3 regions of the Shinella sp. HZN7 genome follow, and region 3 is predicted to be linked to each of the others. Evidence: riboswitches for the same ligand, from Rfam matches in the RefSeq annotation. Region 3 holds a riboswitch; each other region holds the start of a gene.

Region 1 (10,685 bases), 2.0 Mb from region 3:
AACGGCACGGCCGTGCTCGGCCTCGGCAATATCGGCCCGCTCGCCTCCAAGCCCGTGATGGAGGGCAAGGCGGTGCTCTTCAAGAAGTTCGCCGGCATCGACGTCTTCGACATCGAGATCGACGCCCCGACCGTCGACGAGATGGTCAGCGTCGTCTCCGCGCTGGAGCCGACCTTCGGCGGCATCAACCTCGAAGACATCAAGGCGCCGGAATGTTTCGAGGTGGAGCGCCAGTTGCGCGAGAAGATGGACATCCCCGTCTTCCACGACGACCAGCACGGCACGGCGATCATCGTCGCCGCCGCGGTCCTCAACGGCCTGGAGCTCGCCGGCAAGGCGCTGTCGGACGCCAAGATCGTCGCCTCGGGCGCGGGCGCGGCCGCGCTCGCCTGCCTCAACCAGCTCGTCTCGCTCGGCGCGAAGGTCGAGAACATCTGGGTGCACGACATCGAAGGCGTGGTCTACAAGGGCCGCGAGGCCCTGATGGACCAGTGGAAGAGCGTCTATGCGCAGGAGACGGACAAGCGCCAGCTCTCCGAGACCATCGACGACGCCGACGTCTTCCTCGGCCTTTCGGCCGCCGGCGTGCTGAAGCCGGAACTGCTCGCCCGCATGGCGGAAAAGCCGCTGATCATGGCGCTCGCCAACCCGACGCCGGAGATCATGCCCGAGGAGGCGCGCGCCGCCCGCCCGGACGCGATGATCTGCACCGGCCGCTCCGACTTCCCCAACCAGGTCAACAACGTCCTCTGCTTCCCCTACATCTTCCGCGGCGCGCTCGATTGCGGCGCGCGCACGATCAACGAGGAGATGAAGATGGCCGCCGTGCGCGCCATCGCCTCCCTCGCCCGCGAGGAAGTGTCCGACGTCGCCGCCCGCGCCTATTCCGGCGAAACACCGAGCTTCGGGCCGAACTACCTCATCCCCTCGCCCTTCGACCAGCGCCTCATCCTGCGCATCGCGCCGGCCGTCGCGCGCGCGGCCGCCGAAACCGGCGTGGCGACGCGCCCGATCACCGATTTCGACGCCTATCTCGACCAGCTCAACCGCTTCGTCTGGCGCTCGGGCTTCATCATGAAGCCGATCTTCGCCGCCGCGAAGAACGCCGCCAAGAAGCGCGTGATCTTTGCCGAAGGCGAGGACGAGCGCGTGCTGCGCGCCGCCCAGGTGCTGCTGGAGGAGGACATCGCCAAGCCGATCCTCATCGGCCGCCCGCAGATCATCGAAACGCGCCTCAAGCGCTACGGCCTGCGCATCCGCCCGCAGGCGGACTTCGAGGTGGTGAACCCCGAGGACGATCCGCGCTACCGCGACTATGTCGACGACTATTTCCGCATCGTCGGCCGCCGCGGCGTCATTCCGGAAGCCGCGCGCACCATCGTGCGCACCAACCAGACGGTCATCGGCGCGCTCGCCCTCAAGCGTGGCGAGGCCGATGCGCTGATCTGCGGCGTCGAGGGGCGTTATGCCAAGCACCTGCGCGATGTCAGCCAGATCATCGGCAAGAAGGAGGGCGTGCTCGACTTCTCCGCGCTCAGCCTGCTGATCTCGCAGCGTGGCGCCACCTTCTTCACCGACACCTATGTCACCTTCGACCCGACGGCCGAGGAAGTGGCACAGATGACGGTGATGGCCGCGCAGGAGATCCGCCGCTTCGGCATCACGCCCCGCGCCGCCCTCGTCTCCCATTCGAACTTCGGCTCGCGCGATTCCGACAGCGCCTTCAAGATGCGCCGCGCCATGGAGATGGTGCACGAGATGGACCCGACGCTGGAGGCGGACGGCGAAATGCACGGCGATGCCGCGATCTCCGAGGCCCTGCGCCAGCGCGTCATGCCGAACTCGACGCTGTCCGGCGAGGCCAACCTCCTGGTCTTCCCCAATCTCGACGCCGCCAACATCACGCTCGGCGTGGTCAAGACCATGACGGACAGCCTGCATGTCGGCCCGATCCTGCTCGGCGCCGCCATGCCCGCCCATATCCTCTCGCCGTCGGTCACCTCGCGCGGCGTGGTGAACATGGCCGCGCTTGCCGTGGTGGAAGCCTCCAACCCGGCCTGACCGGTCATCCTAGAGCAATTCCAGCAAAAGTGCGTAGCGGTTTTGCGTCCGGAATTGCGTAAAAACAAACAGATAGATCGTTTTCGCGATTCGAAGAAAAGCGGAAATGCTCTAGCCTTACGAAACGGCCGCCGCCTCGGCGGCCGTCTTCATTTGCGGCGCCGGGCGCCTGGCATCCCGCGCCTCCCACCAGTCGCCGAGCGCATCGACCAGCGGCAGCAGCGTCAGGCCGGATGGCGTGAGGTCGTATTCGACCCGCAGCGGATAGCCGTCGAACACCGTCCGCCGCACGATGCCGGCCTTTTCCAGCTTGCGCAGTTCCAGCGTCAGGATGCGGTGCGAGACGGTCGGGTTGTCGCGCCTGAGGTCGCTGAAGCGCTTCGTGCCGTCCTTCAGGTAGTAGATCAGCAGGGTCGGCCAGCGGCCGCTCAGCACCTGCATGACCTCCTCGATCGGGCAACGGGAAACGAGATCCTTCATGGCGGGCTCCGGCGTGGTGACAAAAATGTGCGTAATTTACATGGGGGCCGGCAAGGCTTAGGTCCAGTGTCGCTGCGCAGCGTGGTCAACAGAAATCACGGAGAAGAACATTGGAACCGATCCTCGTCTACGGCTTCCCCGCCGGAAGCTCCATGGGCCTCGTCGCCGCGCTGGAATGGCTGGGAAAGCCCTATCGCCTCTGCCGCGTCGACATGCTGGGCGAAATGCGCGACCCTTCCTATGCCCGCCTCAACGCCCGGCACGAAACGCCCGCCCTCGTCACCGATGACGGCCGGGTGATCACCGAGACCATGGCCATCGCCCACTGGATCGCCGCACGCGACACGGAACGGCGCGTCAGCTTCGATCCCGCAACGCCGGAGGCCGACCGCATGGTCCAGCTCATGGCCTATATCAACACCGGCTTCACCGGCGCCTTCAGCCCGCTCTGGGCGGCGCTCGAACTGGAGACGCCGGACCCGGTGCTGGAGGATTCGCTCCGCCGCTGGGGCCGCAAGGGCGTCATCGAGCGGCACGACAAGCTGGAGGCGATGCTCGGGGACACGCCTTACCTTGCCGGCGACCGGCCGACGCTGGCGGACGGCGTGCTCATCGGCGTCGCCCGGTGGCTCGATTACCACGCGGTCGCCCCGGCGAGCCGCTGGCCCCGCATCGCGGCCATCCGCGGCCGGCTGGAGGCCGACCCTGCCGTCGTGTTCGCCACCGCGCTGGAAAGCGGCGAGACGCCGGCCGGCGCGGGCGCCTTCAAGGGCCATGTGCCGCTTGCCGAGGTCATCGCGCGCTACGGCAAGGCTTGAAGACGAAAGGCCGGGCGGCAAGCCCGGCCTCCCTATTGTCCCGCCGAAAGCGCCAGCCGGCGCGTCATGCCGATCGCCGCAAGAAACGCCTCGTCGTGGCTGACGACGAGGAGCGCGCCGTCATAGGCCCGCAGCCCCGCCTCCACCGCCTCGATCGAATCGATGTCCAGATGGTTCGTCGGCTCGTCGAGGATCAGCAGCGCCGGCGGCGTGGCTCCGCCGAGCACGCAGGCAAGGCCGGCGCGCAGGAGCTGCCCGCCCGAAAGGCTGCCGGTGACCTGCAGGGCGGCATCCGCGCGGAACATGAACCGCGCCAGCGCCGCCCGGCAGGCATTCTCGCCGGCCTCGGGATTGATCCGGCGAAAATTGTCGCGGATCGACAGGACCGGGTCGAGCAGGCTCACCTTCTGGTCGAGCATGGCGGCGTCCGCAAGGAGCCGCACGCTGCCCTGCCAGGGGGCGAGCGCGCCGGTGACGAGCGCCAGCAAGGTCGTCTTGCCAGAACCGTTCGGCCCCGTCACGGCCACCCGCTCCGGCCCGGTCATGGTGAAGGACAGGTCGCGGATGACCGGGTGATCCGCCCGGTACCCGGCGGTGACGCCGTCGATCCGGAGCACCGTCCTGCCGGCGGCCAGATGCGTCGGCGGCACGGCGACGGTCAGCGGCTGGAGGATCTCGATGCGCTCGCGCGCCGCCGCCACCGCCTCGCCCGCCTGCGCCTGCCGGTTTTCCGCCAGCCGCGCATTGGCGCCGCCCGTCAGTTCGCTGCGCTCCTTCATGGCGCCCAGCATGATGCGCGGAATGTCGCCGCGCGCCCGCTTGCGGCGGCCGGCGCTGTCCTTGCGCGCCTTGCGCTCGGCGACGACCTGCATGGTGCGCGCCACCTCGGCGGCATGTTTTTCCGCATCCGCAAGGTCGCGATGGGCGGCGGCAAGCTCCAGCATCTTGCGTTCGCGATAGGCGCTCCAGTTGCCGCCATAGCGGGTCGCGCCGAGCGTCGTCAGCTCCACGATGGCATCCATGGTCTCCAGCAGCGCGCGGTCGTGGCTGACGACGATCGCCCCGCCCGCCAGCCGGCGAGCAGGTCGATGACCGCCTGCTGCCCGTCCCGGTCGAGATTGTTCGTCGGCTCGTCGAGCAGCAGGAAGTCGGGCTCGCGGAAGATGAGGGCGGCAAGCGCCGCGCGGGTGCGCTGTCCGCCGGAAAGGGCGGCAAGCGGCGTCTGCGGCTCCGCCTCCAGCCCGACGCGGGCAAGCGCGGCGGCAAGCCGCGCCTCCAGCGTCCAGTCCGCATCGGCAAGGGCGTCGGCATCCGCCTCCCCGCGCGCGGCGCGGGAAAGCAGGTCGAGCGCCTCGACGATGCCGAACAGGCTGGCGACGGTTTCCTGCGGGCTGATCTGCACGCTCTGGCGCAGGAGCCCGAGCGTGCCGTTCACGGTGACGCTGCCGGCCTGCGGCACCAGCGCGCCGGTGACGAGCTTCAGCAGCGTCGTCTTGCCGACGCCGTTGCGGCCGATGAGGCCGGCGCGCTCGGCGCCGAAGGTCAGGTCGAGATCGGAAAGGAGGGTGTGGCCGTCAGGCGTGGACCACCGGATTTTCGAAAGGGTAATGGAATGCGGCATGGATACGGATTTCCCCGAGGACAAAACGAAGTCGGTTTGCGGTCGGGTTGAAATCCATGGTGCACCATCCGGTCGGCATTGCGTTGCCGGAAATCTAGGGACGGACCGGCCGCGTTGCAAGGGCGGCGACCGCTTCGTCCTGTCTTGAGGCTCAGGCCGAGGGCTGTTTCAGCCGCTTCGACCACTCATCGGCCTTGCCCCTGCCGGCATCCTTCCAGGGCGAGCCCTTGAGGCCGAGTTTGCCGCGCAGCCCCATGGCCGAGATGATCAGCCGGTTCATGCCGGAGGCGATGAAGGGCAGCGAGGCGATGTGCAGGCCGGTGAACGGCAGGAAGGGATTGCGGCGCAGCGAGCCGTAGATCTCGATGCGCGTCGTCGTCTTGTAGCTCGGGCTGCGGGCATGGAAGCCGTGCGTGTCGGCGACGATCAAGGTGTTCGCCTTCACCGTCATCTTGACCGGCTGGCCGTAGCCCAGCGCCGTCAGCTCGTCCGGCATGATGCGCAGCGAGCCGCGCGCGGAATACTTGTTCTCGATCGCATCGGCATTCTCGCTGATGCGGCGCTCCCAGGCGAGGCGCTGCGGCGTCATCTCGTGCGAGCCCGGCACATAGGCGAACGGACCGTCCTCTTCGCCGACATCGCGCAGGAAGAGCCAGGCCTTGGCCGTCGGCTGGAACGTGTCGCTGTGCAGCGCGGTCTGCGGATCGGTCGAGCCCTGCGTGACGACGGACGGCAGCGCCATCACCACCTGCACGACGAGCAGCGGCTGGCCGGCATGGGACGAGACGTAGCGCAGGAGATTGGTGATGCGCGGGTCGTTGCGCGCCGCCTTGAAGCCCGGCAGGCTTTCGAGGTCGCTGTCGTCGATGATCGCGCGGCGCGTGACGGTGTCGCCCTGCAGCATGTCGTAGCGCTCGAAATCCCGTTCGGCGATCTCGCGGGTGACCGCCTCGAAGACCTCCGGGGACAGGAAGTTCTCGATCTTCACGAAGCCGTTCTCGGCATATTGCCGGCGGTATTCCGGGGCGACGAGGTTCTCCAGCTTCCTGCGGCGCCAGGCGGCCATGCGCATGGCGAGCGAGACGCGCTTTTCGTGCAGGCCCTTCCGGTTCAGCCATTTGCTGCCGATGATGGGATTGTCCGCGAAGGACTTTGCGCCGGACGCGAGCTGGAGCGCGTACCAGGGGCTGAGCAAGATGGAGGAAATCCGCATGAGTACCTGCCTGCAAGGGCCGGTTCCGCCCGGGGCGGTGCGCGGCAAGGGCGCAGACCGGCTGTTGAGTTTGCCGAGAGTGCTACACCAAGGCCCAGGGGAGATCAATTGCGGGGCACGGCCAAAAAGATGAATACGCAACTCATATTTTGTGCCCGGCGTTAATCACAAATCCGGGAGCACGTTGCGCTTCCCCCGCCACGGCCTATGATATGGGCTGCACATGCGGCCGGATCGCGGCCCATCCACATTCACGGGATCGATGATTTGAAAGGGCCTGTCCGCCTCCTCCTTGCCATTGCGACCGGGCTGACGCTCACGTTTTCGGGCGGCACGGCGGCGGCGGGCGTGTGCGAGCGGCTGCAGGCGGAGCTTGCCAACCTGCCCAAGGTGGTTGTCGATACCGCAAGCGCCCGCAAATATGCCGGCGCCATCGCCCGCCAGAACATCCAGCTTCGCAAGGCCCGGAGCGACCAGCGCCGCCTCGGCTGCTCGAGCGGCAGCATCCTCGTCATCGGCGGCGCGAATGCCGAGGCCTGCGACACGCTCGCCACGGTCATCGGCAAGATGGAGCGCAACCTCGACATCCTCGACAGGAAGCGGCGCGAATTTGCCGGTGGCACGTCCTCGCAGGGCAAGCGCAACCGCCTCACCGCCCTGCTCAAGAACAACGGCTGCGGCGACGAGGCGAGGGTCATGCCGGTCGCGGCGACCGAGACGCTGCGCGCGCTCGACGAAAAGCGCACCCTGCCGCTCGGCACCGCGCCGGAAGGCAGCGGGCGGCTGCAATTGCGCTCGCTCGGCGGCAGCAACGGCCACGGCAACCTGCGCACCGTCTGCGTGCGCACCTGCGACGGCGGCTTCTTCCCCATCTCGTCGGGCGCGACGCCGCTCGACTTCCGGCGCGACCAGAAGGTCTGCGCGATGATGTGCCCGCAGACCGAGACGGAACTGTTCTACCAGTCGATGACCAGCGGCCAGGAAACCGAGCAGATGACCTCCACCGTCACCGGCCGGCCCTATTACGAGATGCCGAACGCCTTCTCCTACCGCACGCGCGACCTCTCCAAGCCCGGCACCTGCGGCTGCAATCTTACGGCCTATTACCAGGAGATGATCAAGCGCGAGAAGGCGCTGAAGGGCGAGGGCGAAACGGCGCGCGCCGGCGCGGGAGACGACGCGGAGACCGGCTCGATCACCACCATCCGCACCCTGCCGAAGAAGGAAGAGACCCCGGTCAAGCTGCCGGCGAAGGTCGAGGAACGCGACTACGACCCGGCCAGCAGCAAGGTGCGCACGGTCGGCCCGGTCTTCCTGCCGGCCAACGAATCCGCCATCGACCTCGGCCGCCCGGTGGATGCCGGCGTCAACTGACGCCCTCCCCCGGCCAGCGCTCCTCGAACACCAGCTCTTCCAGCGGCAGGCGCTGCCGCCATCCCTTCACCGCCAGTTCCGGCTCGCCATAGAGCCGGTCGACGAAGCCGACGCAGAGCCAGGCGACGATCTCGACATGCCCGGGGATGCTGAGGATCGAACGGATGTCGCTGTCGTGGAAGATGCTGACCCAGCCGACGCCCACGCCTTCCGCCCGCGCCGCCAGCCACAGGTTCTGCACGGCGCAGACCGTGGAATAGACGTCCATGCGCGGATTGTGCGTGCGCCCGAGCACCACGCCGCCGCCGCGGGTCGGATCGCAGGTGATGCAGATCGACAGCGGCGCCTTCAGGATGCCCTCGAGCTTCAGAGCGCGATACTGCGCCTGCCGCTCGCCTTCGAACATCGCCGCCGCCTCGGCATTGGCCTTCAGGAAGGCCGCATGCACCGCCCGCCGTGTCTCTACGCCGCGCACCAGCAGGAAGTTCCACGGCTGCATGAAGCCGACGGACGGGGCGTTGTGGGCAGCCTGCAGCAGGCGGCCGACGAGATCGTCCGGCAGGGGATCGGGCAGGAACTGGTCGCGCACGTCGCGGCGCGTTTCGATGGCACGGTAGACGGCCTGCCTTTCCTCACGGGAAAAGGCGCCCGCCCGGACCAGAGGGTCCAAGGGTTCGCTTCGCATCGTCATCTCCCCAACAATGCGTCACAACCTGCCGCCGTCCGCGCGGTTCGGTCTATCGTGCCAGGCCGGTCTTCTGACTTCGGGTCACGCGGCCTGCACCTGCCTTCCCGGTTGAAAAACCAGTGGCAAAAGCCTGAATCGATTCAGGCTTTCATGGCGCAGACCATCCCCGTCACAGCGTTGGGCACGTTCCGGACCTGGGCCTTCCGCCCGCACCGGATTCCCGATTCTCCCGCCGAAGCGGGCACCTGACGCGAAGGATATGCGCACGGCGCGCGGGCGCGATCAAGCCCCGCGCGCGCCGCAAGCCGGCGCGTCTGCGCCCCAGACAGGCCTTGCCGGAAAGCCTATGGAAACAGGGCGCTGGGGAATTTCGGCACAGGCGGGTGCGAGCGGCCTCAAGCGGCGCGCGCCGCGCCGGCCTCGGCCACCGCCTCGCTGCCCATGTCGCCGGCATGGACGGCGCGGTTGCGACCGCCATTCTTGGCCGCATAGAGCGCCGCATCCGCCATCACCATCACGTCATGCAGGCTGCCGCCGTGGTCGGGGAACTGGGCGATGCCCGCGCTGCCGCCGATGGCCAGCAACTGCCCGTCATGGGCGATCGGAACTTGCGCATCGCGCACGAGGCCCTCGGCGAGTTCGAGGAGCGCCTCCCGGCTGAAGGCGCCGGTGAGCAGCACGGAAAACTCGTCGCCGCCGAGACGCGCGACCGAGCCGAGCGTGCCGATGCGCTCGGAAAAGCGCCGGGCGACGGCCTGCAGCACCGCATCGCCTGCCGCATGGCCGTGCCGGTCGTTGACGGCCTTGAACCGGTCGAGGTCGAGCGCGAGGATCGAGAAGGGCTGGTTCTCGCCCTTGCGGACGGCGCGGCGCACCTCCTCGTCGAAACCGCTGCGGTTCTTCAGCCCCGTCAGCGGATCGTGCCGCGCGAGGAAGGCGTTCTGCGCCTCGCTGCGCTGCAGCGCCTTGACGAGCGCGGAAAAGCGCAGCGTGACGAAGAGCATGACGCCGGCGAAGACCAGCACGAACATCGCGATCTGCGGCAGCGCCGATTTCCACACGAAGGTGCCCGGCATGTTCGGCCGCCAGGAGGCGACCATCGGATTGTAGCTGTCCGCGCCGACCGGCGTCATCACCAGCCCCGGCTCCTGCGTCACGATGGGCGTGAAGCCGAGATCGTGCACGCCGAGCCGCCGCTCGGTATTGGCCAGCATCTTCTGCGAAACGGGCTTGACGGTGATCAGCAGCGTCGGCTGCATCCGGCTGGCGGGAACGTAGAGCGACTTCGGAATGACGGCCTGCACGACGACGATGCTCATGACCCGGTCGATGAGGCGCATGCCCGAGACATGGATTTCCGGCAGCGCCGGCGTCAGGAGATCGGGATCCTCCTTGGCGCCCTTGACCTGCCAGCCGCCGCGATCGGGCGACAGCGCCTCGCGGTAGGCGCGCTCGGCCTTGAGGGTAAGGTCGCTCACCCAATGCAGCTTTTCGCGCGCCTTGCGTTCGGAGACCTTCTCGCCGCGATGGACGCCGAGCACCTTCTCGCCGCCCGGCGTGGTGAAGATCATCCAGGAGAAACCGAAATCGGCCCACATCCAGTCGCGGATATGGTCCCTTACGAAGACATCGCCCGGCATGCCGTCCTTCAGTTCGGCGAAGGTCTTGTCCCAGAAGGACAACTGGCTCTGATACTGCACCACCTGGTCGATCTGGTGGCCGAACTCGTTGCGCACCAGCGTGCGCTCGGTCTCGGCGACAAAACTGTCGGCCCGCTCGATCGCATAGTCGAGGACGAGATAATTCGCGACGCCGAACAGGAGGACGATCATCACCGCCGCCGTCCGGATCGCCAAACCAACTCCGCGTCGCCGCCTCGCGCGGCCCCCTTGTGCCTTGCCCGTCATCGTTTCCCTGCCTGTCCCCCGCCGGTTTTCCCGGCTTTGTTGAACGAAGGCTAGTTGAGAGACGGCAAAATTCGCTTAAGCGGGCTGGTGAGCGAAAACTTAACTCCGGCTGGCCGGATCTGGGAAGCCCGCCGGCTCCGTCTCCTCGCCCGCCGAGAGTTTCCGGCAGATCGACTGCATCAGCACGAGATCGCGCTGGTCGCGCCAGGTGGTGACGAAACCCCAGGCGAGGAGGAGCAGGATGCAGAGGAAGGCGACGCCGAGGACGACGAAGCCGCCGGTGGCAAGGCCGTAGAGGCCGAAAACCGCCGGCGTCGCGAAATAGGCGATCTGCGCCGAAAGCTGCCGTCCGGCCGAAAGGTCGCTCAGCGACCACAGCCGGATCAGCCGCATTTCCTCCTCGGTGAAGGCCGGGCGAGCGGCCGGCGCGTCGGCAGGCCCGTCCACGCCCTACCCCCGGTCGCGATAGCGGTTGGTGATCGGGTAGCGCCGGTCGCGGCCGAAATTCTTCCTGGTGATCTTC
Region 2 (10,685 bases), on a different replicon from region 3:
GGCACGACGGTCGCATCGATGCGGCCGATCGTGCCCGGGCGGGCCATGCAGTCCATCAACGTGCGGAACGCGGCCTGGGCCTCGAACACCGGCCGGTCGAAACCGCCGGCAAAGGCGAGCGTGTCTGTCGTCATCAGTCCTCTCCGCGAACCATGGTGAAGAAATCGACGCGGGTGGCGGCCGTCTGGCGCGCCTTTTCGGCGTCCTCGTCGGCAATGCGCGCGGCGACGGCGTCAAGCAGCGCCTCCACCCCGGCCCTGCGGGCCGGCTGCTGGAAGAGCGCGTCGAAGATCGCCGCAAGCCGCGCCTTGGCACTGTCGGTGCCGAGCGCCTGGCCGTGGCCGACCGTGCCGTCTTCGAGACGGACGCTCGCGCGGGTCACCGTCGCCTCGCCGAGATTGAACGGTGCCCCGCCGCCGCCGATGCGCCCGCGCACCATGACGAGGCCCGTTTCCGGGCCGCGCACCGGCTGGGCGGCCGGCTTGTCGCCGAGCGCGTCGAACGCCGCCTGCAGTTCGGCCCGGCTCGCCTTCGCGAGCAGACCCATCGCCCTCTGCCGTTCGCCCATCGCGGCGCTTTCGGCAGATTTCCGAATTGATGCCATTGCCTCATCTCCAAATGTCTATTAATCTAGACAACCGAACATCTAAGTCTCGTCTTAATCGGCCGGGATGACAAGGGTGTGACAGCGGGCTTCGCGGGGGCGGAAATGGTGGAACGGCAATCGGGCGTGGCGCTCTGGCGACAGATCGCGGATCGCATGCGCCTTGCGATCAACAATGGCGATTTCGACGAGACCGGCATGATGCCGCCGGAAGTGGTGCTGGCCGCCCGCTTCGGCGTGAACCGGCATACGGTGCGCAGCGCCATGGCGGCGCTGGCGGAGGAAGGCATCGTGCGCCCGATCCAGGGCATCGGCACACGCATCGAGCGGCGCGACCGCCTGCGCTTTCCCATCTCCCGCCGGACACGCTTCTCGCAGGGCCTCGGCAACCAGACGCGCAACCTGGAGGGAAGGCTGCTGGCGGCAGCAACGGAGGCCGCGCCCGCCACCGTCGCCGAGGCGCTCGGCCTTGCGCCCGGCACTCCCTGCATGCGGCTCGAAACCGTCAACAGCGCCGACAGGCGCCCCGTCTCCTGCGGGACACATTATTTCCCGGCCGGTCGTTTCGCGGGGATCGACGCGATCTACGACAGGACGCGCTCCATCACCGCCTCCTTCCGCGAACTCGGCGTGCCGGATTACGTCCGCCGCTCGACCGAAATCTCCGCGATCCACGCCGAGGGCGACGACATCCGCCACCTGAAGCTCTCGCCCGGGGCGATCATCCTCGTGGCGACGGCGGTCAACACCGACCTCGACGGCGTTCCGATCCAGTTCTCTCGTACGCGCTTTGCCGCCGACCGGGTCAAGCTGACGGTGGAGCCGGAGCCCGACGGCAGCAGAGGATGAAACGGCGGTAAAGCAGCGTCCGCAGCCGGTTGCGCAGGTCCGCCGTGCGGCGCTGGGCCTTTGCGATGGGCGCATGCGAGCCGACCGTCATGTCGCGAAAACCCGCCGCCTCCAGCAGCGGCAGCACGCGCTCGACGGTGAGCCCGTCGCCGAAGGGCAGGCGCTCCATGATGCTGGCGTGCCGTTCGCTCATCGCGCCGTCATAGTGCGGATCGGTGCCGACGACCTTGTCCAGCATGGCGATGGCCCGGCTTGCCAGCCGGCCGAGCCGGGTCGGCGCGGCCCAGTCGCCGTCGAAGAACAGAAGCAGGCCGCCGGACTTCAGCATGCGGTGCCATTCCGCAAAGGCCGTGGCCGGCGTCGTCAGTGTCCAGACGAGATGGCGGCAGACGATGGCGTCGTAGCTCTCGTCCGGCTCCATCGGGTTTTCCGCATCGGCGAGCAGGAAGCGAAGCCCCCTCGCCCCGGCGTGCTTTTTCCGTGCCACCGCCAGCATCGCCTCGGAGAAATCGAGCGCCGTCACCTCATGGCCGAGGGAAAGGAGCAGGCGCGTCACTTCCCCCGTGCCGCAGGCAAGCTCCAGCACGCGGCGCGGCTCGGGGCCGAGCCGCTCGCGGATCGCCGCCGCCCAGGCGTCGAATTCCGGCCCTTCGGGAATGCGGTGGCCGAAGGCGAGATCGAAGGTTTCGGAGCGACGCGACCAGTAGTCGCGGATGTCTTCCTTGAGATGGCTGTTGGGGCGCGGGCCGTGCATCACTGCCCCTCGCCCGCATCGATACGGGCAAAGATATCGTCGAAGCGCGGCCGGGCGCGGGCCGGGACCTCGACCTTGCGGATCGCCTCCGTCAGCTCCGCTGCGCCAACCTTGACCAGCATGACCATGCCCATGCCGAAATGCGGCGAGCACTTGATGCCGTAGTAGCCCGGCTGGTCGAAGGTCACCTCGATCTCCTCGTTGATCTTGCCCTTGAAGCCCGCATAGCCCTCGGAAACCATGCCGTCGATGCTTGCGGCATTGTGGCTCTTGTGGGTGGCGACGAACTTGATGCTGTCACCCGGTTTGATCGCCAGGAAATCCGGCTCGAAGACCATGGAGCCCCTTTCGCCGCGGTTGCGCATCTCGACGCGAAACGTTTCGGCCGCGGCGGGAACGGCATGGAGGAGGGCGGCGAAGGCCGCGGCGAGGAGGAGACCGGTTTTCATCATGCCTCTGCAACGAGCTTGAGTTTGGCAGGCCGCGGTTCCGGCCGGCGATAGCGGATGAAGCAGCCGCCGGTGCTGTCGCGCTCGACATCGACGGTGACGCCGAAGACGTCGGCGAGGCGCTGCGGCTCCAATACCTTGGCGGGCGTGCCGAGCGCGACGATGCGGCCGCCCTGCATGACGGCGATGCGGTCGCAGAACATGGCGGCGTGGTTGAGATCGTGCAGCGCGGCGACGACGGTCAGGTCCTGCTCGCGCACGAGCTGGAGCAGGCTGATCTGGTGGCCGATGTCGAGGTGGTTGGTCGGCTCGTCGAGGAGGAGGATCGGCGCCTGCTGGGCGAGCGCGCGGGCGATGTGCAGCCGCTGGCGCTCTCCGCCGGAGAGCGTGTGCCACAGCCGGCCGGAAAAGCGCGCCATGTCGACCTCCTCCAGCGCCCGGTCGACAATGGCATCATCGGTGCGCGACCAGGGCGTCAGGGCGCCGAGATGGGGCGTGCGGCCGAGCTCGACCGCCTGGCGCGCGGTGATGCGCTCGGTGGTCTCGGCCTGCTGCTCCACGAAGGCGATGCGGCGGGCGATCGCCTGCCGGCCATGGGCGGAGAGCGGCCTGCCGTCGAGCGTCACCACGCCGGCCTGCGGCCTGCGGATGCCGGCCATCAGCGCCATCAGGCTGGTCTTGCCGGAGCCGTTCGGGCCGATGATGCCCAGAAATTCGCCGGGGCGCACGTCGAGCGAGACGTCCGACAGGATGGTCGTGCCGCCGGCCGACCAGGAGAGGCCTTTTGCCGAAAGGGTCACAGGGCCGACCTCCGTTGGCTGAGGATGAGCGCGAAGGCCGGGGCGCCGAACAGCGCCGTGATGACGCCGATGGGCAGCACCTGGCCGGGAATGATGACGCGCGACAGCACGTCCGCGGCGATCATGAAGACCGCGCCGATCAGCGCCGAGGCCGGCAGCAGCAGCCCGTGCCGGACGCCGACGACCATGCGCGCGGCATGGGGAATGACGAGCCCGACGAAGCCGATCGACCCCACGATGGAGACCATCACGGCCGTCATCAGCGCCGAGACGGCGATCAGCACGACATAGACCCGCCGCACCGGAATGCCGAGCGAGGCCGCCGATTCCGTGCCGAAGGTGAAGGCATCGAGCGCGCGGGCATGCCAGAGGCAGACGACAAGGCCGAGAAGCGCGACCGGCAGCGCCAGCCAGACATCCGGCCAGCGCACGCCCGAGAGGTTGCCGAGCAGCCAGAACATGATGCCGCGCGCCTGCTCGGCATTGGCCGCCTTCGTCACGATGAAGGAGGTCAGCGCGTTGAAGAGCTGCGAGCCGGCGACACCCGCAAGGATGATCGCCCCCGTGCCGCGGCCCGCGCGCACCGCAAGCGCGCTGACGAGGCCGAAGGCGACGAGCGCCCCGAGAAAGGCGCCGATCGGCAGCGTCAGGATGCCGGCGCCGATGCCGAGGATCGCCACGGCCACCGCCCCGGTGGAGGCGCCGGCGGAAATGCCGAGAATGTAGGGATCGGCGAGCGCATTGCGCAGCAGCGACTGCAGGATCACGCCGCAGAGCGCGAGCGCCGAACCGCAGCAGGCGGCAACCACGGCCCGGCTCAGCCTATAGTTCCAGATGATGCCTTCGTCGATCGGTTCGATGGCGTGCCCCGCCTGCCAGAGACGGTTCGCCACGGTCTTCGCCACGACATCGAGCGGAATGGCGGTCTCGCCCACCGCCGCGCCCATACCGAGCGCGGCGACGAGCAGCACGAGCGCCGCGAAGGCGGCGCCCGTGCGCAGCAGGATGGGGCGATCCGCCGTCACTTTGCGAGGCCGGCTTTCTCGATGGCGTCGGCAAGCACCTCGATGCCCTCGATCGTGCGGATCGTCGGGTTCATCGCCTGGGCGTCCATGTCGACGACATGGCCGTTCTTCACGGCCGGCATCAGGCTCGCGACGGGATCGGTCTTGAGGAACTCGTGCTTGACCGCGACGTCATCGGCGGGGAAGCGGCGGCGCTCCATCTTGCCGGCGACGATGATCGTCGGGTCGGCCTTGGCGACGGTTTCCCAGCCGACCGTCGGCCATTCCTCGTCGCTCTCGATGACGTTCCGGATGCCGAGCGCCGACATGATGTAGCCCGGCGCGCCGTTGCGGCCGGCGACATAGGGGTCGATGTCGAGTTCGGCGCTGGAGAACCAGAAGACGGCAGAGAGCTTGCCATCCGCCGAGGCGATCTTCCTGCGGGCCGCCTCTTCGCGCGCCTTCAGGTCGGCGATGACCTTCCCGCCCTGGTCCTGCACATCAAAGATCTGCGCCAGCTCACTGATTTCCTTGTAGATCAGGTCCATGGTGAAGACCGTATTGCGCACGCCGTCGCCGCCACCGGAATTGTCCTTGCCGATGCAATCGGCAGGCGAGGTATAGACCGGGATGTTCAGCTCCTCGAACTGCTCGGGCGTCGCGACGATGCCCTCGGGGCCGACATGCCACTGGAACTGCGCCGTCACGAGATCCGGCTTCCTGGCGACGACGCTCTCGAAGCTCGGATCGTTGTCGGCAAGGCGCTCGACCTTGGCGTTGACGTCCTCGTAGCCCGACAGCACCGGGCCGATCCAGACCGCCGTGCCGACCATGCGCTCGCCGACGCCGAGGAGATAGAGGATTTCGGTCGAGCTCTGGCCCAGCGAAACGGCGCGCTCCGGTGCCTTTTCGAAGGTGACCTTGCGGCCGCAGTTTTCCAGCGTCAGCGGATACTGGGTCGCGGCCGCCTGGGCCGTGCCCGACGACAGGACGAGCACGGCGGCGCCGGCCAGGGCGAAAACGAGGGATGCGGCACGCGCGGCCGCAGGCAGAATGGTCATGGGTTTCTCCCGGATGAATGAAAGCGTGCGGGCTCAGCCGGTAAGCCGATGGAGGCGAACCGATTGCGGTCGGGAGAAAACGAGTGGAGTCCTGCCGTCTCCGGCAGCCAGGGTCGTCATGGCGTCTCCTGTTCCGGGCATCCCCGCCCGTGACTTGGATTGTTGCTCTGACGGCAGGTCTCCTGGCTCACGGATATCTGCTGCCTGTCTGCCTTCCCGCGGAAAACCGCAGTGGCATGACGCAAAACGCGTCCCAAGGACAGGCGGCAATCCGCCTACAGTTGCGGGGGCAGCCACGGAATGGGTCCCTGTTGGGTCGTCCGCACCGTGTTCCCTATTAATCCCCTGGGAGTCATCCTTCGGGGAACCGTCGATCCATCCTTAGTCCGCCGCGCTTGGCAGCGTCAAGGCGCTCAGCTCTCGAAATCCCCGAAGATGTCCTGGAGGCGGGTCAGCGTATCGACGCGCTCGCTGACCGCCTCGCCCATGACGACGATGATGTTGCTGAGCATGAGGTCCATGACGGCGGTCATGGTGGCCGCGCCGTCCCAGAGCGGCCCGTGCGAGCCCGGCACGATAAGGCAGATGTCGGAGACCTCAGGTCCCCACGGGCAGAACTCGTCGGTGAGCAGCACGACCTTCACGCCGGCCCGCCGCGCCTCCAGCGCAAGCGGCCGCGCCTTGGCGGCAAAGCGGCGCACGTCATGCAGGAAGAGCAGCCGTCCCTCGACGGAGCCGTCGAGAAGTTCCGAATAGGTGCCGTTGAGGCCATCGACGAACTGCACGCGCGGCCGCGTATAGGAAAGCTGGCTGGCGAAATACTGGGCGATGCCGCGCACGTTCTGATAGGCGGCGACATAGACTTCCGTTGCGCCGATCAGCGCGTCGATCGTCTGCTGCCATTCGGGCGCGCTGGTGATGGCGTAGATCTGGCCGAGATTGTCGATCTGCTGCTGGATGAGGCCGGCAAGAAGCTTTCCCTCCTTGCGGTCCTGCTCCAGCGAGGCGACCGGCCCCTTGACCTCCCAGGCCGGATTGGAGCCGCCGCGGCGCAGTTCGCTCTTCAGTTCGTCGAGCCCGTCGAACCCCATGCGGCGGAGATACCGGCCGATGGTCATGGGCGAGACCTGGAGGCGCTGGGCGATGGAGCGCGCCGTCTCGAAGGGCAGTTCGGCGATGTTGCGCTCGATATAGTGGGCGATCAGCCTGTCGGATTTGGAGCGCCGGAGGTCGTCGGACTGAACGAGCTTCAGAATGCGTTTCGACACGTCGCCCTCTCCCCAAAGTCCCGCCCGCCAGAAAGACGGGCGGGGATCCGGCGCGCTCACTGCGCCGTCTTGATGCGCGTCCAGACGCGATCGAGCTGGCGCAGTGCCGGGCCCAGGTCCTCGAAGATCTGGAGCCGCGCCATGGTCTCGGCCGGCGGATTGATCTCCTTGCTATTCTTGATCTTTTCCGGGGTCAATTCCCGCGCCGGCACGTTGGCCGTGCCGTTGGTCTGCTGCGCGACGTTGAGCGCGGCGATTTCCGGGCGGGTGTAGAATTGCAGGAATTTGATGGCGTTCTCCTTGTTGGGAGCCGTCTTCAAGACGCAGACGTCCTCCTGGTACATGGTCGCCCCCTCCTCGGGGATCACATAGCCAAGGTCCTTCTCGTCGCCGAAGACGTCGACCATCGCGCCGACGAAGAAATGGCCGGCTGCGACATCGCCGGATTGCACCATCGGCCGCGTGTCATAGGTGAAGGCCGCGACATGGGGCTTCATGGCGATGATCGTCTCGGCCGCCTGCTGCAACTCCGCCGGGTCGGTGGAGTTGATCTTGTGGCCGTTCAGCATGAGGCCGACCGCCAGCACCTCGCGCATGTCGTCGAGCAGGGTGAATTTCAGCCCCTTGGCCTCCACCGTCTCGATCAGGTCCTTCCAGCCGGTAACGTCCTTGCCGAGGATCGTGCGGTTGTAGAAGATGCCGACCGAGCCCCAGGCATAGGGCAGGCAATATTCGCCCTTCGGGTCGCTTTTCGCGCGCAGGAAGGCAGGATCGATGTTCTTGAAGCCCTCGAACGTGTTGATGTCGGTCTTTTCCAGAAGGTCGAGTTTGGCCATGATGTCGTGCATGTGCACGGAGGGGAAGACGATGTCGTAGCCTGTCGCGCCGCCCTGGATCTTCGCCAGCATTTCCTCGTTGGAGGAATAGGTCGAGAGGTTGACCTTGATCTGGGTCTCCTCCTCGAATTTCTTCAGAACCTCCGGATTGATGTATTCGCCCCAGTTGTAGATGTTGAGTTCGGCGGCGCTCGCCATGCCTGCCGTCGCCACGAGGGCGGCGAGCGAGAAGGCGGTGCGGCGCGTCCATGCCCCAAGGCCGGATGCGCCGGCGCGATAAGACTTCGTCATCGAATGATCTCCTCTGATGGTTTGGCCCGTCGTGGCCCCGGTGCTTTCCTTTGCACCGGATGTTCCCGTCCCGGCTTCTTTCGGCCGTTGACTTGGATGGCCAAATGGTATCCAACTATCGAAATCGCACAAGCGTTATTTTAATAACATTTTGGGGAACGACGATGCGAGATTCGATAGTCCGCCTGGAGAAGGCGGCGAAAGCCTTCGGCACGCCCGAAGGACAGACGGTGACGGCGCTCGACGCGATCGACCTTACCGTGCGCCGCAACGAATTCCTGACGCTGCTGGGCCCGTCCGGCTGCGGCAAGACCACCCTGCTCCAGGCGATCAGCGGCTTCGTGGAGCTCGATTCCGGCCGCATCCTGATCGACGGCGAGGACATCACGGACCGCCCGCCCTATCGCCGCCCGGTCAACACGGTGTTCCAGAACTACGCCCTCTTCCCGCATATGACGGTGGGGGAAAACACCGGCTATGCGCTGGAAGTGGCGGGCGTCGCGCGGCCGGAGCGGGCAAGGCGCGTCGCAGACGCGCTGCGCATGGTCGGCCTGGAAGGCATGGAGGGCCGCAAGCCGCGCCAGCTTTCCGGCGGCCAGCAGCAGCGCGTGGCGCTCGCCCGCGCCATCATCGCCCGTCCGAAACTGCTGCTGCTCGACGAACCGCTCTCCGCCCTCGACAAGAACCTGCGCCAGGCCATGCAGATCGAGCTGAAGACGCTCCAGCACGAGCTCGGCATCTCCTTCATCTTCGTCACGCATGACCAGCAGGAGGCGCTGACCATGTCGGACCGGGTGGCGGTCCTTTCGGGCGGCCGCATCCAGCAGCTCGATACGCCCCGCGCCATCTACGACCAGCCGAAGAACAGTTTCGTCGCCACTTTCGTCGGCGCGAGCAATCTCTTCGAGGGCCGGGCGGAGGGCGCGCGGCTCGTCACCGGCGACGGCCTTTCCATCGCCCATTCGACGGCCGGCACGAGCGGCACGGCGACCGCGCTCATCCGCCCGGAACAGTTCTTCATCGCCGAGGCCGGCGACACCGCTCCGGCCCTCGACGTCGACCTCGAACAGATCGTCTTCGTCGGCTCCACCTTCGAGCTTTTCGGCCGCACGGCGACCGGCCGGCGCGTCATCGCGGAAATCCCGGCGACGCGCCGCAACCTCGTCGGCGAGATCGAGCAGTCACGCCGTGCCCGCCTTGCCTACGATCCCGCGGCAGTCCACCTCATCCCGGCGGAGGCCGCCTGACATGTCGTCGATCGCCTTTCGCCGCCGCGCCCAGCTCGGCCTGCTGCTCGGGCCGGTCTCGCTGTTCCTCGCCGTCTTCTTCCTCGGCCCGCTCGCCATCATGATCGTGACGAGCTTTCTGGCGCCCGGCCTCTATGGCGGGGTGGAGTGGACCTGGTATCCGCACAATTACGGCCGCATCCTCGGCTTCGCCGATCCGATGTTCGAGGATTTCGATCCGGTCTATATCGCCATCTTCCTGCGCTCGCTGAAGATCGCGGCGCTCACCGTCGTCGCCACGCTCCTCGTCTGCTACCCGGCCGCCTTCTGTATCAGCCGGCTTTCGGAACGCTGGAAGAACTTTTGCCTGTTCCTCATCACCCTGCCCTTCTTCACCAGCCTGATCGTGCGGCTGTTCATCTGGGTGCTCATCCTGCGCCAGACCGGCCTCGTCAACGCGGTGCTGCTGAACACCGGCGTCGTCGCCCGGCCGCTGGAGCTGATCTATACGGACGGCGCGATCGTGCTTGGCATGGTCTATGTCTTCATCCCCTTCATGTTCATGCCGGTCTATGCCAGCGTCGAAAAACTCGACTGGACGCTGGTGCGCGCCTCGCTCGATCTCGGCGCCGGGCCGATCCGCACGTTCCTGCGCATCATCCTGCCGCTGACGGCGCCCGGCATTGCCGGCGGGGCGGTGATCGTCTTCATCCCGGCGCTCGGCAATTTCGTCGTGCCGGCCATCCTCGGCGGGGCGAAGGTGATGATGCTCGGCAACCTCATCGAACAGCAGTTCCTCGCCGCGCGCAACTGGCCCTTCGGCTCGGCGCTCGCCATGATGGTGATGAGCGTGATGCTCGTCCTGCTCTTCGCCTATGTCATCGTTTCCGGTCGCCGCGGCATCGATGCCGCGACCGGGCGCTGAGGAGGCTTTTCGATGAAGATCTTCGCCTCCCTCGCCCGCGGCAGCCTGATCGCCTATACCGCGCTGTTCTTCGCCTTCATTTACATTCCGCTGATGCTGATCGCGGTCTATTCGTTCAATTCCAACCCGATCAACATGATGACCTGGACCGGCTTCACCACCGAATGGTACGCCCAGGTCCTCGGCTTCAAGACGACGGTCTCGGAAAACGCGCTCTATATCGAATCGACCGACCAGCTCGTCCAGGCCGTCTGGAACAGCCTGATGATCGCCGCCTCGACGACGACGATCGCCACCGTGCTCGGCACGGCGATCGCCATCGCCCTCTACCGCTTCGACTTTTTTGGCAGGCGCTTCTACCGCGTCGTCATGTTCATGCCGATGCTGATGCCGGATATCGTTCTCGGCATCGCGCTCCTGATCTTCTTCGTCAATGCCGGCGTCAATCTCGGCCTGAAGACGATCATCATCGGTCAGTGCACCTTCCTGATCTCCTACGTCTTCATCGTCGTCTCCGCCCGGCTCGCCGGCATGGACCGCACGCTGGAGCACGCCTCGGCCGATCTCGGCGCAAACGAATGGACGACCTTCCGCAAGGTGGTGTTCCCGCAGCTCCTG
Region 3 (10,685 bases):
CGGCGCCGGTCATTCATGCGGATGCGGAGGACGTCGCCTCCTCCATCGCCTTCACCGCCGTTCTCGGCATGGTCACGGTGCTGCTGCTGCCGGTGCTGGTGCCGCTGCTCGGCCTGTCGGCGACGGGCTACGGCGTGATGGCGGGCATGACGGTCTATGCGGTGCCGCAGGTGCTGGCGGCCACCGCCCCGGTCTCCGCGCTCAGCATCCAGATCGGCACCTTCGTCAAGCTCGTGCGCGTGCTGATGCTGGGGCCGGTGATCTTCCTCCTCTCGCTCGCCGCGGGCAAGGAGAGCGGCCGTCGCCCGGCGCTGCACCGGCTGGTGCCGTGGTTCATCCTCGGCTTCCTCGCCATGCTCGCCGCGCGCAGCTTCGGCGTGATCGATGCGGGGCTTGCCGAAGGCATGGCGCGCGCCGCGACCGTGCTGACGATCCTCTCCATGGCCGCCCTCGGCCTCGGCATCGACCTCAGGCGCGTGATGCGGGCAGGTCCGCGGGTGACGGCCGCGGTCGTCCTGTCGCTCGGCGTGCTGGTCGTCGTGAGCTACGGGATGGCCGTGCTTCTGAACCTCGCGACGGCCTGAGGAAGCTCAGGCCGCGTTTTCCCGCGCGGTTACAGGCACATAGTTGAGCACCGGGCCGAGCCAGCGCTCCACCTCCGTGACGGCCATGCCCTTGCGGCGGGCATAGTCCTCCACCTGGTCCCGCTCCACCTTGGCAACGCCGAAATAGTAGCTTTCCGGCGAGGCGATGTAGAGGCCGGAGACGGAGGAGCCGGGCCACATCGCATAGCTTTCGGTGAGTTCGACGCCGATTTCCCTCTCGGCATCGAGCAGGCGGAAGAGCGTCGTCTTTTCCGTATGGTCCGGCTGGGCGGGATAGCCCGGCGCGGGGCGGATGCCGGCATAGGGCTCGCCGATGAGGTCGGTGGGCGAGAAGGTCTCCTCCGCCGCATAGCCCCAGAGCTCCTTGCGCACATATTCGTGCATGCGTTCGGCGAAGGCCTCGGCGAAGCGGTCGGCGAGCGCCTTGACGAGGATCGAGTTGTAGTCGTCGTTCGCCCGTTCGAAGCGCTCGGCGATGGCGATTTCGCCGATGCCCGCCGTCACGACGAAGCCGCCGAGATAGTCGTGCTTGCCGCTGTCGATGGGCGCGACGAAATCGGAGAGCGCCACGTTCGGCCGCCCGTCGCGCTTGGAAAGCTGCTGGCGCAGCGTGAAGAAGGTGGCAAGTTCCTTGCTTCGCGTCTCGTCGGTGAAGAGGCGGATGTCATCGCCGACCGTGCCGGCCGGCCAGAAGCCGACGATGGCCTTCGGCGTGAACCATTTTTCCGAAATGATCTTCTCCAGCATCGCCTGGGCATCGGCAAAGAGCTGGCGGGCGGCAGGCCCCTGCTTCTCGTCGTCGAGGATCTTCGGATAGACGCCCTTCAGCTCCCAGGTCTGGAAGAACGGCGTCCAGTCGATATAGCGGGCAAGCTCCGCCAGGTCCCAGTCCTGGAAGACGCGGGTGCCGAGGAAGGAGGGCGGCTTCGGCTCATAGGCGGACCAGTCCGCCCTGAACGCGTTGGCGCGGGCCCTGGCGATCGGCAGGCGCTGCTTTTCCGCCTCGCTACGCGCATGTGCATCGGCGACCTTGCGGTATTCGGCCTTCAGCGTCTCGACATAGCCGGGCTTCATCTCGGCCGACAGCAGGGAGCCGACCACGCCGACGGCGCGGCTGGCGTCGGTGACGTAGACCGCCTGGCCGCGGTCGTAGCGCGGATGGATCTTCACCGCCGTGTGCACGCGGCTCGTCGTCGCCCCGCCGATGAGGAGGGGGATGTCGAAGCCTTCGCGCTCCATTTCCGAGGCGACATGCACCATCTCGTCGAGCGAGGGGGTGATGAGACCGGAGAGGCCGATGATGTCGACCTTCTCGGCCTTCGCCGTTTCGAGGATCTTCGTCGCCGGCACCATGACGCCGAGGTCGATGATCTCGTAATTGTTGCAGGCGAGCACGACGCCGACGATGTTCTTGCCGATGTCGTGCACGTCGCCCTTGACGGTCGCCATCAGGATCTTGCCCGCGCTCTGCCGTTCGCTGCCGCCGCCATTGGCGAGCTTTTCGGCCTCCATGTAAGGCAGCAGAACGGCGACGGCCTGCTTCATCACGCGGGCGGATTTGACGACCTGCGGCAGGAACATCTTTCCGGCGCCGAAGAGGTCGCCCACGACGTTCATGCCGGCCATCAGAGGGCCTTCGATGACGTGCAGCGGGCGTTCGGCGTTCTGCCGCGCCTCTTCCGTGTCGATCTCGACGAATTCGGTGATGCCGTTGACGAGGGCATGTTCGAGGCGTTTTTCCACCGGCCAGTCGCGCCAGGCGAGGTCGCGTTCCCTGGCTTCCTTGCCGGCAGTGCCCTTGAAGCGTTCGGCGATGTCGAGCAGGCGCTCGGTGGCGGTGCCGCCGGCCTTCGGTGCGCGGTTCAGCACCACGTCCTCGCAGGCCTCGCGCAGTTCCGGCTCGATCGTATCGTAGACGGCGAGCTGGCCGGCATTGACGATGCCCATGTCCATGCCCGCCTGGATGGCGTGGTAGAGGAAGACGGCGTGCATGGCTTCCCGCACCGGCTCGTTGCCGCGGAAGGAGAAGGAAAGGTTGGAGACGCCGCCGGACACATGGACATGCGGCAGCGTCGCGGTGATTTCGACCGTCGCCTCGATGAAGTCGACGCCGTAATTGTCGTGCTCCTCGATGCCCGTCGCGACGGCGAAGATGTTGAGGTCGAAGACGATATCTTCAGGCGCAAGGCCGGCGACTTCGGTGAGCAGCCTGTAGGCGCGGGTGCAGATCTCCACCTTGCGCGCCTTCGTGTCGGCCTGGCCCTTCTCGTCGAAGGCCATGACGACGACGGCGGCGCCATAGGCGCGCACCAGTTTGGCGTGATGCAGGAAGGCTTCTTCGCCCTCCTTCAGCGAGATCGAGTTGACCAGCGGCTTGCCCTGCACGCATTTCAGGCCCGCCTCGATCACCTCCCATTTCGACGAATCGATCATCACCGGAACGCGGGCGATGTCGGGCTCGGCGGCGATGAGGTTGAGATATTCCACCATTGCCCTTGTGGAATCGATCAGGCCCTCGTCCATGTTGATGTCGATGACCTGCGCGCCGTTCGCCACCTGGTCGCGCGCGACATCGAGCGCCGCGGCATAGTCGCCCGCGGTGATCAGCTTGCGGAATTTCGCCGAGCCGGTGACGTTGGTGCGCTCGCCGACATTCACGAAGGGGATGGCCTCGGTCAGCGTGAAGGGTTCGAGGCCCGAGAGGCGCATGTGGCGCGGGATGTCGGGGATTTCGCGTGGCGAGTGGCGCGCGGCGGCCGCGGCGATGGCGCGGATATGGTCCGGCGTCGAGCCGCAGCAGCCGCCGACGATGTTGACGAGGCCATCGCGCATGAAGCCCTCGATCTGGGCGGCCATTTCCTCCGGTGTTTCGTCATATTTGCCGAAGGCGTTCGGCAGGCCGGCATTGGGATAGGCGCAGACGAAGGTCTGGGCGACGGACGAGATCTCCGCGAGATGGGCGCGCATGGCATTGGCGCCGAGCGCGCAGTTGAGGCCGATGGAGAAGGGCTCGGCGTGGCGCACCGAATTCCAGAAGGCCTCCGGCGTCTGGCCGGAGAGCGTGCGGCCCGAGAGGTCAGTGATCGTGCCCGAGATCATGACGGGCAGTTCGATTCCCTTTTCCTCGAAGACCGCGCGGGTGGCGAAGATCGCCGCCTTGGCGTTCAGCGTGTCGAAGATCGTCTCGATGAGGATGATGTCGGCGCCGCCGTCGATGAGACCGCGCACCTGGTCGGCATAGGCGATGCGCAGATCGTCGAAGGTGACGGCGCGGTAGCCGGGATTGTTGACGTCCGGCGAGATGGAGGCGGTGCGGTTCGTCGGGCCGAGCGCGCCGGCGACGAACCGGCGACGTCCGTCCTTCTCGGCGGCCCTGAGGCCGGCGCGGCGGGCAAGGCGCGCGCCGTCGCGGTTGAGTTCGTAGACCATGTCCTCCATGCCGTAGTCGGCCTGGGCGATGGTCGTGGAGGAGAAGGTGTTGGTTTCCAGGATGTCCGCGCCGGCGAGCGCATAGCGATAGTGGATGTCCTCGATCGCCGCCGGCTGGGTCAGCGTCAGGAGATCGTTGTTGCCCTGCTGGTGGCAGGCGCAGTCGCCGAAGCGCTCGCCGCGGAAATCCTCCTCCACCAGCTTGAGCGTCTGGATTTCCGTGCCCATGGCGCCGTCGAGCACGAGGATGCGCTCGCGCGCGGCGGCCTGGAGGGCGGCGAGGATCTCGCGTCCGTCGCGCGGCGGCAGTTCGGGGCCGAACAGGGTGTCCAGGTGCGATTTGGCCATGGCAAAGCCCTCCGGTGCAATAATCCTGCACCGGAGATCACATAAAGATATCTTTATGTCAATATGTCTTTATGCGGCTGTGGTCAGTGCACCAGCCGATCCGACCCGGCCAGCGAGGCGAAAAGCGCCTTCAGGCGGGCGATATCCGGATCGACCTTCTCGTAGCGCGAAAGTTTCTGCACCTCCTTCAGCGCCTCGACGGCAAGGTCGGCGCCGCGCGGCTGCCAGAGCAGCCAGGAGATGAAGATGGATTCCGGCTTTCCGGTGCCGGAAGGACCGTCATTGGTGATGGCAAGCATTTTCTTCCCCAATCGGAAAATTGGGGGATGACCGGACGCACGCTGCTGGAACTTCGCCCGGAGGGCGAAAAGCAAGCGCACCACTGGGACACCCCGCCCATGGACGTTACGACTGTCAGGGCAGGTCTCCTGGCTTGCGGGTCATCGCGTCTGTCTCGCCTTCCCGGTGATATCCACCAGTGGCCTGGAGCGACAGCAGCTCGCCGTTCACAGTTGCGGGGGCAGCGCCGGTCTTGGCGCTCCTTTCGGAGCATCGCACCGGCTTCCCTCTTAGCCTCCGAGCCGATCGACTCGGAAGACCCTGACGCCGGCAGACTGGCTTGGGCGAGGCTGCAAGTCAATGGCGGGATCGGTCATGCACAGGCGCGACAAGGGCGTTGGGAACTTTTATCGACCTCGGGCATTTCGCATCCACCGGTTCTATGCGCCCCCTCGCCCTTTACGCGGGGCGGGCGATTCACCAAAACCGCAAATGAGGGTCAATGCTGTGCCATCCGGTCCTGTTGACATGTTGCAAGTCTCTGTCCTTACGGCTAAAAAATGCCGTTTTCATGCACCACGCGGCCAGGATGCCTACCAGCGTGTCGCCTGAGCCATGTCCACCCCATCCGCGCCGTCGGGGCGCTGTTTGGTCGCATGGCTGATCGCGGCACCGAGATGAAGCCTGTCCGCAAGAAACCGTTCGGCACAAAGGCCGTTGCCGGATGGTTCAACATGGCCGGATCCAGAATCAGAAACATGCCCCTTCACAATACGCCGCAAGCCGCCTCGCGCGATGCTGACGCCAAGCAGATCGACTATAACGATTCGATCCGCGCCACCTATCTGACGCTGGAAGAGCTGGCCGAATGCGGTGAGGCCCTGGCGCGCGACAAGAGCGCGCCGCTGCCCGGCTTCCAGCCCTTCGAGTTCCGCGCCCGGCACAAGGAAAACGAGAAGGAAATCTTCCGCGTCTATCGCGCGACGGCCAAGGATGTCGAGGCGGGCGCCCAGATCACGCCGGCGGCCGAATGGTTGCTCGACAACTACTATGTCGTCGAAGAGGCGATCCAGGAGGTCCGCCGCGATTTTCCGCGCCGCTTCTATCGCCAGCTTCCGACCATCGAGGTCGAAGGGCAGGTGATGCCGCGCACGCTGGCGCTCGCCTGGCTCTATGTCGCGCATACCCATAGCGGCGTCTCGCACGAGGGCCTGACGGCCTTCGTCCAGGGGTTCCAGAAGGTCGACGCGCTGAAGATCGGCGAACTCTGGGCGCTGCCCTCCTTCATCCGCTTCGTACTGCTCGAAAACCTCCGCCGCATTTCCAGCCGCGTCGAGCGTTCACGGAAAATGCGCTTCAAGGCCAACGAGGTGGCCGATGAGCTGATCCGCCTCAACGATCCGGAAAAGTCCATCGCGCATCTCCAGTCGCTGGAGAGCTTCATCGACGACAACACCTTCGTGATCCAGCTCCTCTATCGCCTGCGCGATGGCCTGACGGCCTCCGGCGCGGTGATCCAGTGGCTGGAACGCAAGATCGAGAGCCGCGGCAGCGACCTCGAAGAGCTGATCGTCGCGGAGAACAACCGCCTGTCCTCCGGCAATGTGACGATGAGCTCGCTCATCAAGAGCCTGCGTGCGGTGGACGACACGGAATGGCCCGTCTGGTTCGAGAGCGTCAGCCGCCTCGACGAGGCGCTGCGCCAGGGGTCCGACTACAGCGACCTCGATTTCGGCTCGCGCAACAAGTACCGCAACACGATCGAGCGTTTCGCCCGCCGCTCCGGCAAGACCGAGCTGGAGGTGACCGAGACGGCGCTGGCGATGACGGCGGAAGATGCTGCCGCCCACGCGGAAGACCCCGACTACGAGGCCAATGTCGCGGCCTTCCTCGTCGGCAAGAAGCGCAAGCTGCTCGAAAAGCGCATCGGCTACCGCCCGTCGATCGTCCAGCGCATCGTGCGCTTCGGCCGCAAGCTCGACTGGTTCGCCATCGCCGGCCCGAACATCCTGCTGACGCTCCTGGCGATGATCGCGGTCTATTATTTCCTCGACCAGCTCGATATCCCGGATGGCGCCTGGCTGATCATGCTGGTGCTTTTCGCCCTGCCCGCTTCGGAGGGGGCGACGGGCCTGTTCAACACGCTCGTCACCTTCTTCGTCACGCCCTCGCGCCTCGTCGGCTACGAGTTCAAGGATGGCATTCCCGAGGATGCGCGCACGCTCGTCGTCGTGCCCTGTCTGATCTCCAAGCGCGACCACGTCGACGAATTGGTGCGCAATCTCGAAGTGCACTACCTCGCCAATCCGCGCGGCGAGATCTATTTCGCGCTGCTCAGCGACTGGGCCGACAGCCAGGTGGAGGAATCTCCGGCCGACCTCGACGTGCTCGACTACGCCAAGCGCGAGATCGCGACACTCTCCGCGCGCTACGCCTATGACGGCCGGACGCGTTTCTACCTGCTACACCGCCGCCGCCTCTACAATCCCTCCGAAGGCTGCTGGATGGGCTGGGAGCGCAAGCGCGGCAAGCTGCACGAGCTGAATCTGCTCTTGCGCGGCGACGGCGACACCACCTTCCTGCCGGGCGCCAACATCGTGCCGGCGGACGTGAAATACGTCATGACGCTCGATTCCGACACACGCCTGATGCGCGATGCGGTGACGAAGCTCGTCGGCAAGCTGCACCACCCGATCAACCGCCCGGTGATCGACGCGGAAAAGGGCGAGGTCATAGCCGGCTACAGCATCCTGCAGCCGCGCGTCACCCCCTCGCTGACGACGGGCAAGGAAGCCTCGACCTTCCAGCGCATCTTCTCCGCCGACCGCGGCATCGACCCCTATGTCTTCACGGTCTCCGACGTCTACCAGGATTTCGTCGGGGAAGGCACGTTCACCGGCAAGGGCCTCTACCATGTCGATGCCTTCGAGACGGCGGTGAAGGGCCGGATCGAGGAGAATTCCGTCCTCAGCCACGACCTGCTCGAAGGCTCGCTCGCCCATTGCGCGCTGGTGACGGATGTCGAGCTGGTCGAGGACTTCCCGACGCGCTACGGCACCGAAACCTCGCGCCAGCATCGCTGGGCGCGCGGCGACTGGCAGCTCATCCCCTATATCTTCGGCCCGTCGAGCGGCATTTCCATGCTCGGCCGCTGGAAGATGTACGACAACCTGCGCCGCAGCCTCATCCCCGTCGGCTGGCTCGTCGCCTCCGTCATGGGCTGGTACTACATGGAGCCGCGCCAGGCGCTGATCTGGCAGCTCGTGCTGATCTTCCTGCTCTTCGTCGCCCCGACGCTCTCGCTGATTTCCGGCATCATGCCCCGCCGCAACGACATTGTCGCGCGCGCCCATGTGCACCGGGTCATCTCGGATATCCGCGCGGCCAATGCCCAGGTCGCGCTGCGCATCGCCTTCATCGCCCATTCGGCGGCCCTGATGGCCGATGCGATCGTCCGCTCGCTCTACCGCACCATTGTCAGCCGCAAGCTGATGCTGGAATGGCGCACGGCCGCGCAGGCCGACAGCGCCGCGCGCGGCGGCATTCTCGCCCATTACAAATCGATGTGGCAGGCCCCGGCGCTCGCCGCGCTCTCCGTGGCGCTCGCCATGGTCTCGAAGACGGGCTTGCCTTTCATCGGAATCCCCTTCGCCCTCGTCTGGGCGCTCTCGCCGGCCATTGCCTGGTATGTCAGCCAGACGGCCGAGACCGAGGACCAGCTCGTCGTCTCCGACCATGTCGCGACGGAACTGCGCAAGATCGCGCGCCGCACCTGGCGCTATTTCGAAACCTTCGTCACCGCCGAGCAGCATTACCTGCCGCCGGACAATTTCCAGGAAACGCCGCAGCCGGTGCTCGCCGAGCGCACCTCGCCGACCAATATCGGCGTCTACCTGCTTTCGGTGATTTCCGCCCGTGATTTCGGCTGGATCAGCTTCGAGGAGACGGTCCGCCGCCTCGAACAGACCATCGCCACCATCGACGGCATGCCGAAATATCGCGGCCACCTCTACAACTGGTATCGCACCAATACGCTGGAAACGCTGGGCCCGCGCTATGTCTCGGCGGTCGACAGCGGCAACCTTGCCGGCCATCTCATCGCCGTCTCCTCCATGTGTCGCGAATGGGCGGAAGCCCCCTCGGCCCATCTCCAGGGCAGCCTCGACGGCATCGGCGACGTCGCCTCGATCCTTTCCGAGACGCTGAAGCAGCTTCCCGACGACCGCAAGACCGTGCGCCCCCTGCGCCGCCTCATCGAGGAGCGCATCGCCGGCTTCCACAATGCGCTCGCCGCCGTCAAGCGCGAGCACGAATTCGCCTCCATCCGCGTCATTAACCTCGCGGTGCTGGCGCGCGACGTCAACAAGCTGATCGTCAACCTCGACCACGAGATCAAGTCGGCCGAAAGCGGGGAGCTCGCCAGATGGGCCGGCGCGCTGGTTGCGACCTGCGAGGCGCATATCGCCGACAGCGTCTTCGACCTCGGCAGCATCGAGGGCCTGCGCGAGCGCCTCGTCGTGCTGCGCGACCGCGCGCGCGACATCGCCTTCTCGATGGATTTCGGCTTCCTCTTCCGCCCGGAACGCCGCCTGCTCTCGATCGGCTACCGCGTCGAGACCAATGAACTGGACGAGGCCTGCTACGACCTGCTCGCTTCGGAAGCGCGCCTGACGAGCCTTTTCGCCATCGCCAAGGGCGACCTTCCGACAGAACACTGGTACAAGCTCGGTCGCCCGGTCGTGCCGGTCGGCTCGCGCGGCGCGCTGGTCTCCTGGTCCGGCTCGATGTTCGAATACCTGATGCCGCCGCTCGTCATGCAGGAGCGCCAGGGCGGCATCCTGAACCAGACCAACAACCTCGTCGTCGTCGAGCAGATGAACCACGGACGCCGCCTCGGCACGCCCTGGGGCATTTCGGAAGCGGCCTTCAACGCCCGCGACCACGAGCTGACCTATCAGTACACCAATTTCGGCGTGCCGACGCTCGGCCTGAAACGTGGTCTCGGCCAGAATGCCGTCATCGCGCCCTATGCCTCGCTGCTGGCGACGCAATATGCGCCCAAGGCGGCGCTGGAAAACCTCGAACGTCTGAGAAAACTTGGCGCGCTCGGCGTCTACGGCTTCCACGATGCCGTGGACTTCACGCCGACCCGCGTGCCGGAGGGCAAGACCTGCGCCGTGGTGCGCAACTACATGGCGCACCATCACGGCATGTCGATCGCCGCGGTCGCCAACGTCGTCTTCAACGGTGCGCTGCGCGAGCGGTTCCACGCCGATCCTGTCATCGAGGCGGCCGAGCTGCTCCTGCAGGAGAAGGCGCCGCGCGACATTCCGGTCATCAACGCCAAGCGTGAGCCGGAGACCGTCGGCAGCACCCAGGCCGACCTGCTGCGCCCGGAAATCCGCATCATCAAGGAACCCTTCTTGAAGGAGCGCGAGACGGTCTTCCTGTCGAACGGCCACTATGCCGTGATGCTGACGGCGACCGGTGCCGGCTATTCGCGCTGGAACGGCCAGTCCGTCACGCGCTGGAAGCCCGATCCGACGGAAGACCGCTGGGGCTCCTTCATCTTCCTGCGCGATACGGCGACGAACGACTGGTGGTCCGCTACCGCCGAGCCGAAGCGTGCGGAAGGCGAGGTGACGAAGACCCAGTTCGGCGACGACAAGGCGGAATTCATCAAGACCGTCGGCACGCTGACCAGCGAGGTCGAATGCATCGTCGCCACCGAGCACGATGCGGAAGGCCGCCGCCTGACGCTGCTCAACACAGGGCCGGAAGACCGCTTCATCGAGGTGACCTCCTATATGGAGCCCGTCATCTCGACGGACGAGGCCGACAATGCCCACCCGATGTTCTCGAAGATGTTCATCCGGACGGAGATCGGCAAGCGCGGCGACGTCATCCGCGCCGAGCGGCAGAAGCGCAATCCGAACGAGCCGGACATGGCGATCGCCCACCTCATCGTGGACAATGCCGGGCCTTCGCGCCGCACCGAGGTCGAGACGGACCGTCGCCGCTTCA

The links. Region 3 has a riboswitch for cobalamin ahead of shn_RS19540 (hypothetical protein). Riboswitches for the same ligand answer to the same signal wherever they lie in the genome.
Region 1: another riboswitch for cobalamin. It lies ahead of bluB (5,6-dimethylbenzimidazole synthase); the one in region 3 lies ahead of shn_RS19540 (hypothetical protein).
Region 2: another riboswitch for cobalamin. It lies ahead of shn_RS24675 (ABC transporter substrate-binding protein); the one in region 3 lies ahead of shn_RS19540 (hypothetical protein).

What each region holds. Positions count from the first base shown of each region.
Region 1 covers NZ_CP015736.1:2,044,818-2,055,502, forward strand. Annotated here, with positions in the region: gene shn_RS09890 (NADP-dependent malic enzyme) at 1-2,061, shown strand, start outside; gene shn_RS09895 (helix-turn-helix domain-containing protein) at 2,179-2,541, opposite strand; gene shn_RS09900 (glutathione S-transferase family protein) at 2,652-3,359, shown strand; partial or broken gene shn_RS09905 (ABC-F family ATP-binding cassette domain-containing protein) at 3,392-4,980, opposite strand; gene shn_RS09910 (phytanoyl-CoA dioxygenase family protein) at 5,132-6,193, opposite strand; gene shn_RS09915 (DUF2865 domain-containing protein) at 6,461-7,567, shown strand; gene bluB (5,6-dimethylbenzimidazole synthase) at 7,560-8,252, opposite strand; cobalamin riboswitch at 8,298-8,519, opposite strand; gene shn_RS09925 (diguanylate cyclase domain-containing protein) at 8,651-10,111, opposite strand; gene shn_RS09930 (ammonium transporter) at 10,262-10,609, opposite strand; gene shn_RS09935 (NAD+ synthase) at 10,613-10,685, opposite strand, start outside.
Region 2 covers NZ_CP015737.1:494,289-504,973, reverse strand. Annotated here, with positions in the region: gene phnH (phosphonate C-P lyase system protein PhnH) at 1-134, opposite strand, end outside; gene phnG (phosphonate C-P lyase system protein PhnG) at 134-604, opposite strand; gene phnF (phosphonate metabolism transcriptional regulator PhnF) at 710-1,453, shown strand; gene shn_RS24695 (class I SAM-dependent methyltransferase) at 1,410-2,207, opposite strand; gene shn_RS24690 (pseudoazurin) at 2,207-2,659, opposite strand; gene shn_RS24685 (ABC transporter ATP-binding protein) at 2,656-3,456, opposite strand; gene shn_RS24680 (iron ABC transporter permease) at 3,453-4,403, opposite strand; gene shn_RS24675 (ABC transporter substrate-binding protein) at 4,478-5,521, opposite strand; cobalamin riboswitch at 5,676-5,908, opposite strand; gene shn_RS24670 (MurR/RpiR family transcriptional regulator) at 5,935-6,789, opposite strand; gene shn_RS24665 (spermidine/putrescine ABC transporter substrate-binding protein) at 6,846-7,916, opposite strand; gene shn_RS24660 (ABC transporter ATP-binding protein) at 8,081-9,163, shown strand; gene shn_RS24655 (ABC transporter permease) at 9,165-10,067, shown strand; gene shn_RS24650 (ABC transporter permease) at 10,080-10,685, shown strand, end outside.
Region 3 covers NZ_CP015736.1:4,059,626-4,070,310, reverse strand. Annotated here, with positions in the region: gene shn_RS19550 (YeiH family protein) at 1-584, shown strand, start outside; gene metH (methionine synthase) at 591-4,382, opposite strand; gene shn_RS19540 (hypothetical protein) at 4,466-4,681, opposite strand; cobalamin riboswitch at 4,783-5,000, opposite strand; gene shn_RS19535 (GH36-type glycosyl hydrolase domain-containing protein) at 5,420-10,685, shown strand, end outside.